DNA from 3 places in the Agarivorans sp. QJM3NY_25 genome. Region 1 is predicted to be linked to each of the others. Evidence: predicted binding sites of a transcription regulator. Region 1 holds the regulator's gene; each other region holds the start of a gene.

Region 1 (4,248 bases):
GCCTCTGCATCGTTACCTTCAGAGATTATCGTGAGGGTATTGCCTTGAGCGCTTGCCAACACCAGCAATCCCATCACGCTGGCAGCCGAAGCGGTTTTTTTCCCGTCAATAATACTTACTTCAGCTTCAAATTCTTGTACCAATTCGACCAGTTTGGTGGCTGGGCGAGCGTGTAAGCCCAGTTTGTTTTTTACGACGACTTGTCTAGTGAGTTTCAAGTTTATGTTCCAAAGTTCGATGGCGCCGCTGCACCTTACGTTTTTGACTAAAGTGTTCAGCCAGTTGTTCGGCGACATAAACACTACGATGTTGTCCGCCAGTACAACCAATTGCGATGGTCAGATAGGCGCGATTATTGGCTTCTAAATGCGGCAGCCAAGATCCTAATAAATCAGCGATTTGCTGGATGTACTGCTCTACAAGAGGCTGCTTGGCTAAATAATCTTTAACCGCTTGATCGAGACCGCATAAAGGTCGTAGTTCTTCTTGCCAGTGCGGGTTCGGTAAAAAGCGAGCATCAAATAGGTAATCGGCATCATTGGGTACGCCATTTTTAAAGCCAAAGGACTCAAACACCATAATTAATTGCTGCTGTTGTTCTCCGGTCACTCGCGATCGAATGAGCTGACTCAATTCATGTACGGATAAACGCGAGGTATCTATTCTTAGGTCAGCATTGCGAGAAATGGGGGCGAGCAGGGCGGTTTCAGATTCTATGGCCTTGGCTAGAGACATGTCGTTTTGACTCAGTGGATGAACCCGCCGAGTTTCACTGTAGCGGCGGATCAGCGCATCATCTTTCGCGTCGAGAAAAATACTTAATAGGTTAAGCTCAGAGCCTTCATCGCGAATTAGTTGACCGATGGGTGAGGGTTCATCAGGTAAATTTCGCACATCAATGCTAATGGCGACTTTGGTGTACTGTCTTTTTAGGTGTTCAATTAAAGGACGCCATAATACGACTGGTAAATTGTCGACACAGTAATAACCTAAATCTTCTAATACTCGTAGTGCGACCGTTTTACCTGAACCGGAGCGCCCGCTAACGATAATCAGTTCCATGATAACCCCTAATAACGATTAGAGTCTTAGGCTATCATGATCGTGTATAATTCGTCATCACTTTGTGCTGTACGAAGTTGTTTGCATATTTGCTTATCGTTAAGTTTTTCAGCAACTTGAGCGAGAGTATTTAGATGTTGTTGACATTGGTCTTCGGGAACCAGTAAGGCAAATATTAAATCAACGGCTTGATTGTCAATGGCGTCAAAGGAAATCGCCGGAGTACAGCGTAATAATACTGCGGTCGCATGGTATTGATTGCCTATTCTACCGTGAGGGATCGCGATGCCTTGGCCAATGCCAGTACTGCCCATGCGTTCACGATTTAATAAACTTTCAAATATACTTTTAGATGTGGTGTCGAGTTGCTTCGCAACTAGTTCACTGATCAATTCCAATGCTCGTTTTTTTGACGAACATTGGACTGCACTTTGGGTGCAGTCCAAGCTTAGTACTTTATCTATTTGCATTACTATGACTAATGTTTGGTGAGTTTTTCTTTATGCTTAATGACTTGGCGATCGAGCTTATCGATGAGGCTATCGATGGCCGCGTACATATCAGCGTGTTCTGAAGTGGCGAATAATTCACCACCATTTAGGTGTATAGTGGCTTCGGCAATCTGATTCAGTTTTTCGACATTGAGAATAACATGGACATTATTAATTTGGTCGAATCGTCGTTGTAGCTTAGTAAACTTAGTGTGGACATATTCTCTCAAAGACTCAGTGATTTCTACGTGGTGTCCAGTAAGGTTAATTTGCATAGATGTCGTCCCCTTTATAGTGGCCTTTAAATAAGGCTCTTACGTTGGTTAGAAGGTGGAATAGCCAATGACTCACGATATTTAGCTATCGTACGCCTAGCCACCTTGATGCCTTGATCTGCCAAAATATCAGCGATTTTACTATCGCTGAGTGGTTTACTGGTATTCTCGGCAGCAACCAGTTTCTTAATTAATGCACGAATGGCTGTTGAGGAGCATTCTCCTCCACCATCGGTAGCCACATGGCTAGAGAAAAAGTATTTGAGTTCGAAGATCCCGCGAGGGGTATGCATGAATTTTTGAGTCGTGACCCTAGAGATCGTGGATTCATGCATTTCAACCGCTTCGGCAACATCATTCAATACCATCGGTTTCATGGCTTCTTCACCATATTCAAAGAAAGCTTGTTGGTGATGCACGATGCAATTAGAGACTTTCAGTAGGGTTTCGTTACGGCTTTCAATACTCTTGATGAACCATTTTGCTTCTTGCAGATGGCTGCGAATAAACTGGGTATCGTTGGCGTTGGTCGAGGTTTTAGTCATCGATGCATAATGTGAATTGATGCGTAGTTTTGGCATCGCGTCAGGATTGAGTTCAACCACCCAGCGACCTTGACGTTTAATCACCGAGACATCGGGAATTACGTATTGGGCTTGATTTGGTTCGACGGCATTACCAGGTCTTGGCTCTAAGGTGTGAATCAGCCGCATCACTTCGCGTAGCTGCTCCTCTTTTAACTTGGTTTTACGGGCCAATAAACGAAAATCTCGATTTGCTAATACGTCAATATGATTCGATACGATGTCTTTCGCTTCATTCAGCCAAGGTGTTTGTTCGCTGAAACGACTTAATTGGATGAGTAAGCATTCCTGTAGAGAGCGGGCAGCAATACCAACTGGATCGAAGTGCTGAATACGTTTAAGTACTGCTTCAATTTCATCTAACTCGACATCTAAATCATTATTTTCAATCGAACGTAGTCCCTCAAGTAATTGCTCACAATCTTGGGTCAGGTAACCTGATTGGTCGACTGCGTCGATGATGGCGAGGGCGATAGCTTGGTCTATTTCACTAAAAGGCGTGAGGCGCATTTGCCAGAGCAAGTGATCTTGTAAGGAGTCAACGGTTTCACCTTGAAACAACATGTCGTTGTCATCACTGCTGCTACCGGATGAAGAGCTGGCAGGAGCCGAGCTCGCGCTGTAAATGTCATCCCAAGTTGAGTCAACCGGAAGATCGTCTGCGACGGTATCTTGACTAATCGCATCGCCAGTTTCCATCTGGCTGCTATCGATCTCCGTTTGGCTATTGTTTGCATCACTATTTTGCTCGCTGGCTGATTTAAATTCAGCCGAGTCTGCGTCATTTGCTTGCGCTTCATCTGCTTCTAGCAGAGGATTACTCTCCAAAGCTTCTTGGATTTCCTGCTGCAGATCCAGCGTCGAAAGCTGGAGTAAGCGTATGGCCTGTTGTAACTGGGGGGTCATGGTTAATTGCTGACCAAGACGCAACTGCAAAGATGCTTTCATTAATTACCGCTGTTCCTTCTTTTTATTATCGCGTTTGAGGACATACTTTAACTATAGCTTGAATTGTTCACCGAGATAAACTCGTTTCACATGCTCATTTTTAAGTATCTCCTCAGGTTTTCCTGAGGCTATCAGTTCGCCTTGGCTAACGATATAGGCGTGCTCACAAACATCTAGTGTTTCTCTTACATTGTGGTCGGTGATCAATACACCCAGACCGCGATCACGAAGATGTTCAATGATTTTTTTTATATCGATAACAGAAATAGGATCCACGCCTGCGAAGGGTTCGTCAAGCAAAATAAACTTAGGTGCGGCAGCTAGAGCGCGGGCAATTTCTACTCGGCGACGTTCACCGCCCGACAGACTCATGCCTAAATTCTTGCGAATATGACCAATATGAAACTCTTCAAGTAAGTCATCGAGCGCGCCCATTTGTTGTTGTTTATCGAGGTCTTTACGTGTTTCTAAGACCGCTAAAATATTCTTTTCTACCGAGAGGCGACGAAAGATAGATGCTTCTTGCGGTAGGTAACCTATGCCTTTGCGAGCCCGGGTATGCATGGCGGTACTTGACAGATCTTCGTTGTCAATTAGGATCCGCCCTTGGTCCCTTGGGACTAAACCAACCACCATATAAAAAGTGGTGGTTTTTCCAGCGCCATTGGGCCCTAATAAACCGACAATTTTTCCAGTTTCAACATTGAGACTCACGTTTTTAACGACCTTGCGCCCCTTGTAACTTTTGGCAAGGTTTTCTGCAATTAAGGTACTCATGGTTGAGGCGTGGCCTTGGGGGCAACTTTGTTGAGTTGTTGGGGTAAGAAAATGGTGGTCACCCGACTGTTTTGGTCGCCCTGAGCAACCATTTCTTGTTTGTTAATGCTG
Region 2 (4,248 bases), 210 kb from region 1:
TCTGCATGTTCTGCAACGATGTTAGCGACCGGGGTATATACCGCCTCTGAGGTGATCGGAATTAACTCAAATGGCGATCATGTAGAAACGGTGCTGGAAAAAGCCAAACGGATGGGCAAAGCCACCGGACTGGTTTCTGACACCCGTCTCACCCACGCGACTCCTGCAGCCTTTGCTGCCCATGAACCGCATCGTTCTTTAGAAAATGAGATTGCGTCTGATATGTTGGCAACTGGTGCCGATGTGATGCTGTCTGGTGGTATTCGTCATTGGATCCCTAAATCTACCAATGATAAAGGGGAGACTTATAAGGCGCTTGAGTTATTGACTCAGGGCGATGTGAAGCTTAAGTCTAAGCGTAAGGATGAGCGCAATTTGCTGAATGAAGCGCAAACCCAAGGCTACAGTTTGGCATTTAATAAAAATATGTTGGCAAATGCGTCAGGTGACAAATTATTAGGTTTGTTTTCTTATTCGGGGATGAATGACGGCATTGCTTATAGCCATACTAAAAATGATCCGAAACGCACTCAACCAACATTGAAAGAGATGACAGACAAAGCTCTGGAGGTATTGGCTAAAGATCAGGACGGCTTTTTCCTTATGGTGGAAGGGGGGCAAATTGATTGGGCTGGACATAGTAACGATGCTGGCACGATGTTACATGAAATGATCAAATTCGATGAAGCGGTCAATTCAGTTTATGAGTGGGCGAAAGGTCGTGAAGATACCTTGATCATTGTGACCGCAGACCACGAAACAGGTTCGTTCGGTTTCAGCTATTCTTCAAATGACTTACCAAAACCAGAAAAACGTACTGGCGAAGCATTTCAAAAACGCGATTATGCGCCTAACTTCAACTTTGGTAAGTTTGATATTTTAGACGGTTTGTATAATCAGAAAATGAGTTATGCAGATATGCTTGCTCAGTTCGACAAATTGGATAAAGCGCAACAAACTCCAGATCATTTAGCTGAAATTGTGAACGCAAATAGTGATTTTTCGATTACCTCTGAGCAAGCAGCTCATGTGATGGCAACCAAGCCAAATCCATACTATAAAAAAATGCATAGCTACTTATCTGCGAATGATGTGCCTGCTATTAATGACTTCGACGCGTTCTTCCCTTATAACGACCGCGGTAACGTATTAGCGCGCCAACATGCGACGGGCCAAAATACGGTTTGGGGTACGGGCACGCATACTCATACTCCGGTCAATGTTTTTGCGTGGGGACCGTTAAAAGAAATCATTCCGGTTTCTCGAATTATGCACCACTCTGAATTGGGTCAATATATTAAAGATATGGTGAAATAGTCGGCGGTTTTCACGCTAATATTTACACGATGTTCTTGTCAAACGGTGCTAAGCAAAGGTTTAGCACCGTTTTTACATTTATAAATAAGAATTAGTTTATGGAGAATGCGCAGTGACCGAACCGCCAGCACTGTTCGGATTATCCTTTAGGTATCAGAGCCCAAAGGCTCTATCGAGCGTGTTCAGTTCGCTGCCTGCACCTAGTCTGACGAATCATCAATAGTAACAACCCCAAGCCGATTAACCAGCTGCTTTTGGGCTCAGGTACGCTGACCGCCGCTAATGTTAAACCAGTAATGCGCTCGCGCTGGATGCTGGTTGTGTGATTATCGGTTTCGAAGTTTCGGCCAAAGAACTCGATTGAGACTATTTTATCAGCCTCTGTTTCTGCAAATAAATTGACATAGCCATAAGGCTCGCGTTTATTTCCGCTCACTCTCGTTGGGCTGCCGTAGTGCTCGGGTTCCAATACGGCTGCATCTAAAATTTGGTGAGTAGCAAACATTAAGTTTTCAGACTTGGTGGTAATACTCAATTGATTACCACTATCACCTGCGCTCCACCAAAAACCAAAATACCCGACGGCTTGGTCAAAACTTAATTTTACAGCGCTGTTATTCGGAATAAATAGGTATTTCCCTTCGCCAAATGCCCCCCCATAAACCCCAAATTTGTGGATCTTCGCGGTGCCTTTTTTTACCGAGTAATAGCCAAAATCGGCTTGGTAACCCTTGGCTAGGCTGTTGTTCGATAGTTGGTCAAAATCTTCGGTGAGGGTTAATCCGCTCACTTGAGAGCTTTGAATGCCTGGTTTTTCGATACTGTAGATAACGCCTGCCTGACTAGCTAATGAAGTGAATACTGTTGTTAGAATGCTTGAACAGAGTGTGAGTTGCATGAGTATTTTGTGAAATTTTGCTTGCATTTGATACCTCGACTGGATCGCGCTAGCGTTGGTGGTTTTAGGTGCTGTTGATTACCGAGTAGTCCAGTTTCATGCCAGTTTTATTATATTTTTATTTTTCAATTGCTTATCGCTTAGTTCTTATTGAAATAGAATACATTTCTCGAAATGCAAACTAGGTATTCGCTTTTTGCAAATTCGATTATTCTTTTGATAGTTCAAGGGGGAAGTACAGTTTGTGGGAGAGGGACTCGTTATTGACTTGACGGTGCTCTCTTGGTCACTGAATCGTTTATTTAATTGATGATTTGTATTTGTTAGCTTTATGACAGGAAGGAATCATAGAATAATTATTGTTCCTGATAATTTTTGAGTTTAAATTGGCTTGTACAAGGATAATATTGTATTAGTTGTTTGGTTATATATATGAACCACAACTAATACATGCAGTTATACTTTAGAAAACGGCATTATATAAGTGTCTATTTTCAATGGGTTTTTGCCTGGTTTGTGTTACTAAAATCTACTTTTGTATATAGAAATTTTTATATTATTATTGCTAAGCAAAGCTTTAAAAATACCAGCCAATTAGATTTAAATACATCCGCAGGCTGCGCCTATAAAAATTTAATTACACCCGAATTCAACTCCGAACTGCGACATTCTTAATTCTCAAGCCGCTTCCATTATTTCTTTGAAAATGACGGCGGGTTGCTTGAATCCTAAACATTTTTTCGGACGATAATTTATCCTTCGCTGAGCCCTCTCAATATCCTCATCACTGACAGTTCTTAGGTCTGTTCCTTTTTTAACGTATTGTCTCAATAAGCCATTAGCGTTTTCATTAGCTCCTCGTTCCCAAGAGCTATAGGGATGAGCAAAGTAAACCTCGGCCTCCAATGCCTCTGCTATTTCTTCATGGCCAGCAAATTCGCGACCATTGTCAGCTGTAATTGTATGAACGAATTCTTTGTAAGGCATTAGCATATCAATGGTTGCTTTCGTCACATCTTTTGCCGACTTTGAGGGAACTTTTTTTGTCAGATAGAAACGTGTTTTACGCTCTAAAATGGTGATGACAGCTCCTGTCCCGTGTTTACCTAAAACCGTATCAATTTCCCAGTCACCAAAACGTTCGCGGCTCTCAACAACTTCTGGCCGTTCATCTATCGAAACAGCATTTTTGATAGCAGGCGCTTTCTCTTTCTTACCTCGTCGATACCGTTTGTGGCCTTGGCGTAAGTGTCGAAAGAGTTTGCCACCCTGTCGCTTATTACGAGCAACAAAACGGTAAATCCACTCATGACTCACGTTAGCTCCAGCGCGGGTTAAGACATTAGATATTTGCTCTGGACTCCAATCAATAGTCAGCAACAATTCTACAAAACCTATGCGTGACTGAGATATTCGATACTTACGAGCTTGCCTTCGTTTCACTACCGCTAATTGATGGGCTCTATCTGGCAGATACTGCTCCTTCTTACCACATCGCTTCAACTCTCGATAAATAGTTGAGCGGTGGCATTTAACTGTATTGGCAATTTCTGGTACTGAAATCCCCTGTTCCAAAAGGGCTGAAATCTGATATCTTCTCCCCTCGGTCAACTGCTGATAATTCATGGTAGTACTGCTTGTTTCTTTGGCGAGAAGAGCGTACCACTTTCGGCAGTTGGCTTCCTCTTCTACACCTTTCCATGAATGTCGCAGTTATTATCTGAAATCGGGCATGTTTAAAAATAACGTATGGTGCTTAGATGAGTCAGTTAACTAGCTTAAGTCATCAGAGTACATTGTGACATCTACCTTATGCCATCGTTCATCCGCTTGAAGGCATAAGTAAGCACTGTTATTTGCCGCGCACGACCCTGTTCCCTCCGAGAATGCAGTATCGGGTTGTTTGTGATCGGGATAATCATTGTAAACAACTCTCAAGGCTGGTCTGGCAATCGACCACTTAGTTCAGTTCAACTGGGGGAGCAATGGTCAACAAGAGGTGAGTGTTGCAGGCTATTTTAGATGAAGCAGCA
Region 3 (4,248 bases), 570 kb from region 1:
GATATTAATCACAACCTGACCATTATAGATACCAACAACTTTGGCGAGGCTTTGTCGGCAATACAACGAATCTTCAACATCTTGAACTGACTGATCTATATAGGAATCAATCAGTTTGCCATAATCCGAAGACCAAAACGTTTCACCAGTTACATCAAACTTCATAGTGACATCAAACGGCCACTCTCGATTCGAGCCATAATTTTTACGTAAAACAGTCTCTCCATTGATTCCATCAATCACAAACAACTTCATCTGAAAGTTTCGTTGTTTCACCGTATCACTGATACCCAGCAGATTGGTGGAAGTCTCGTTATAACTGGACATATCGACGATTTGACCAAACAGGATGTATTGCACATCGAATTTTTCCGATAACGAACGAGCGAACGTTAGCATTTGCGATTCTAAATCATGCGAGTAACGACCATCCAAAGCAATTTGCTGAGTCATTAAATGACGCGCATCCACCCGCTTGCTGTTTTGCTTGAAACGATGAAAAACTCTTCGTGATACCTCTTCCGGTGTACGATAAATTCCGCCCAACTGAGCATGCTCACGCTTTTGTAGCTGAAAAGGACCAACAAATAAGGTCTTCGCATAACTGTCCTTTTCACAGCTATTAAGGGGAAAGATATCAGCCGTGACTTTCACCATAATCTGGTCTTCCTTGATCGTCTCAACTAACAGCTTCATGTCATACACTTCGCCATTAGTGCGAACCGTTAGTTCATCGGTTTCCAGCACTCCAGATTTAACAACCTGCAAAGACTTAACACTCGCCCCACCCCGATACATTAATGTGATCAACGCAGCTTGGATCGCTTGCTGGCGAGCAGTATCGACTTGACCATCAATAATCCGCGCCTGTCCTTCTCCCTCCAGCCACACGCCGTAACAAGGAACAACCAATAGCGCATACAAAAAAGCACTAGAGTAAATCAATCTCAATAGGTGCATCATCAACTTCCTATAAGGGCCACATACTTCCGCCTAGGAACGAAGACAACCAACCTTGAGTTTGCACGTCGGCATGATCCCCAGTACCACTAAACTCGATCCGTGCATCGGCCACTTGATAAGAGCCGATCGTATTATTTTCCGCAACATCTAGAGGCCGAACAATACCGGTAAACCGCATATACTCTTTCCCGTTATTAATTACCAGCCACTTCTCTCCGCGTACCACCAGATTGCCATTGTTAAGAATGTCGACCACCGATACCGTAATTCTCCCAGATAAACGATGTCGTTGATTGGCGTCTGAAGAACCATCAAAATCTTGCTTCTGATTCATTTCTAGTTGCACTTCTCGACCATTAATGGTCAAGGTGCCACCAGGTACCGAAATCGGATCCAACTTATAGCTATTTTCTTTCCCCAGAGTTGAACTAGCCGACTTAGTCGCAGTAGCTTCCTCATCAAGTAAAATGGTGATGGTATCGCCTAAAGCGAAAGGAGGTGTATAACTATATAAACTCCGCGAAGTGTTGCTGTTAAACATCGAGCCGGTCACAATCACTGGTGCCGCCGCAGGGCCGGGTTCAATAGGCGCATAGTAAGGGTCATCTGGAATTGGTGAACGATGATCGGTACTCACCGTGACTTGTCGCTGACTACTGTCTTCATGCTCTTGGACGCTTTCCACAACATCTTCTACGCCCTCTTTAATAGTCGAACATGCAGCTAACAAGGCTATACTGCACATCACCATCATCCTAGTTATCATTGATCTATTCCCACTTCCGCTAGTTCCGTTTATTACTCTTTCATATACTTTACTGAAGAGGACTGAACGCCCCTTTTAATTAGCTGCTTAAATAAAACATAAACAACTTATAGCAAAGCAAATGCCACTAACGTCATTAGAAACACATCCTTACGAAGATCTAATCGACACAAACGTGTAATCACCGACAACAATCCGTCGCTTAGGTCATTCACCAATGACTTAATGCAAATTAAATGCCACTAAATTCATATATTTCAGCATTTTATGTTAATTTTGAAATTTGATGTAAATTTTTATTTAGCGCTGCCGATAAACAATATGACTGTTGTTTATTAACTAAACAGTAAAATCCATGTAGAATCGGCAAATCTTGCCTGTGGACGGCAAAAAATTGTCATAAAAAAATGAAACTGCGGAAAAACATTTCCCATAAGCTTATGATTTATAAATAGGAATTGTTCAATCCAAGAGCATATAATGTAATATTCGAAGTAGTCCCCCTCCCACACATAACGGCTTCTTAACAGATGTTCTTCCAAAACTATTTTTACAGTGCTTGATTACTTCTTGATTCAGAGACTGTACTGCTAAACTCGATACCCCCCGCTAAAAGAGCCCGCTTATTAAACTCTTATCGATATGACTTAGGAATATTTTTGCAGCAGAAAATGCCAAGACCATCGACGCCATTTATTCAAGCTCATAGCGTTCACCAGCCAGTTTTAGATCTGAAGCAAATCAAAAGATAAACCAGCCCTTAAAGCACTCGATCAATATGCCGAGCAACTAATGTCAAAAGACCTTATAAATTAAATCGCCAAATAATTTGAAACTATTAATGCGGAAACTACTATTAAGTTGAGTTGCTTACTTTATAACCTTAAAAACCGAAGTTGATTTCTATGTCCCATAAATTGGTTTAGCTACTAAATTTTTCTAGGAAAGAAAGTACGTCTCGATTACGGTGAATTGCTTTTCATAGACTAACAAGATCAAATTTATCCAATGATGATAATTCAAGCATAGGGTAATAATTGATCGCATGACTGGTAACTAGACCCCAAGTAACACCGTTGCTGGGCCAAAATGGTAATAGACAAATGTTAAAACTTAAAGATATTAGAGTCAGTATTAAACTTAGCATCCTTATTAGTGTCGCAATCATAGGCTTTATAAGCCTGTCGCTAATTTCGGCAAACACCCTCAGCCGTAACTTAACCTTTGAACGAGAATCACGCCTCAAGGCAGTGGTTAATGCGGCTCTCAGCCAAATAGCCGACTTCAATCAACGATATTCTAAAGAAGAAGCTCAAGCTCGAACCAAGGAGTTGATCGAAGCAACTCGTTTTGATGGTAATAACTACCTATATATTATTGATACTTCACGCCGAATATTAGCTCATCCGATACGGGCCGATCTGATTGGTCAGCAAATGGGCGACGCAAGCAAAGGCTCCAAAGAACACTATTGGTACGACATGGTTAATGCTGGGCAGAGGCCAAATGGTGGCATCGTTACCTACCCTTGGACTAATGGCAACATGCAAGCCTCGAATAAAATAGCCTATCTTCGAAATTTTCAAGCTTGGGGGTGGATCGTCGGTGCAGGAATGCTAACCGACGACATTGCTCAAGAAGTGAACAATCAGGTGTTAAAAATGGCGGGAGCCACCTTGCTGATTATCGTTATTATGATCCTGTTGGGTTATATCATTAGCTCTTCCGTAGTGAAACCGCTTGAAGACATTAAGCAAGCGATGAAATCAGTCGCCGATGGCGATCTCACGGCCAAAATTCCAGTTCATGGCCAAGATGAAATTGGTATTGTTGCCATGCGAATTAACGAAAGTATTCGCTCGGTTCGTAAGGCTTTACTTGAGTCGGTGAACTCAGCGAAACAACTAGCAGATGCTGCAACACGCATCGCCTCTTCTGCAGAAGAAACAAGTCAAGCAGTGACCAATCAACGAGACCAACTAAACCAACTAGCCACAGCGATGAATCAAATGTCGGCAACCGTTGCCGAAGTGGCAGGTTATGCTGAATCTACTGCAACTGACACAATTAATGCCAGTAAAGAGGCAAAACTTGGTAATAACGACGTAAGTTTAAGTGTTGATAGCATTAAAACTTTATCCGTTGAACTAGAATCGGCCACCGATCAAGTGAATAAGTTAAAAGAAGGAGTGATGGAGATCAGTGATGTCACCTCAGTGATCAGTAGTATTTCTGAACAAACCAACTTGCTCGCATTAAACGCTGCCATTGAAGCCGCTCGAGCCGGAGAACAAGGTCGAGGATTTGCGGTCGTCGCCGATGAAGTTAGAAATTTAGCAGCAAGGACTAATCAATCAACCGAAGAGATCCAAAGCACAATTAATCGCCTACAAAAACTCGCCGTTGATACCGCCAGTGTGATGCAAAAAAGTAAAGACTTAGCGCATGTTAGCGTTCAATCCGCAGAAAGTTGCGGCAGCGATCTAGGAACCATTGTCAGTCATATTGAACATGTAAGT

Evidence for each region. Region 1 encodes sigma-54, which starts transcription at its own class of promoters, with help from an activator protein. Its sites were predicted from a motif close to GTTGGCACGNNNNTNGNNT; they were not measured.
Region 2: ACRRSW_RS18020 (Npun_F0296 family exosortase-dependent surface protein) is a predicted target of sigma-54. The motif match lies at 2,303-2,321, and genes of this name have one in related genera.
Region 3: ACRRSW_RS21640 (flagellar basal body L-ring protein FlgH) is a predicted target of sigma-54. The motif match lies at 1,955-1,973, and genes of this name have one in related genera.

Annotation. Positions count from the first base shown of each region.
Region 1 covers NZ_CP194041.2:4,153,962-4,158,209, reverse strand. The annotation lists gene ACRRSW_RS18955 (HPr family phosphocarrier protein) at 1-218, opposite strand, end outside; gene rapZ (RNase adapter RapZ) at 205-1,062, opposite strand; gene ptsN (PTS IIA-like nitrogen regulatory protein PtsN) at 1,089-1,532, opposite strand; gene hpf (ribosome hibernation promoting factor) at 1,541-1,828, opposite strand; gene ACRRSW_RS18935 (RNA polymerase factor sigma-54) at 1,855-3,360, opposite strand; gene lptB (LPS export ABC transporter ATP-binding protein) at 3,412-4,137, opposite strand; gene lptA (lipopolysaccharide transport periplasmic protein LptA) at 4,134-4,248, opposite strand, start outside.
Region 2 covers NZ_CP194041.2:3,948,601-3,952,848, reverse strand. The annotation lists gene ACRRSW_RS18025 (alkaline phosphatase) at 1-1,317, shown strand, start outside; gene ACRRSW_RS18020 (Npun_F0296 family exosortase-dependent surface protein) at 1,487-2,242, opposite strand; gene ACRRSW_RS18015 (IS30 family transposase) at 2,894-3,841, opposite strand.
Region 3 covers NZ_CP194041.2:4,724,776-4,729,023, forward strand. The annotation lists gene ACRRSW_RS21635 (flagellar assembly protein T N-terminal domain-containing protein) at 1-963, opposite strand, end outside; gene ACRRSW_RS21640 (flagellar basal body L-ring protein FlgH) at 971-1,729, opposite strand; gene ACRRSW_RS21645 (methyl-accepting chemotaxis protein) at 2,833-4,248, shown strand, end outside.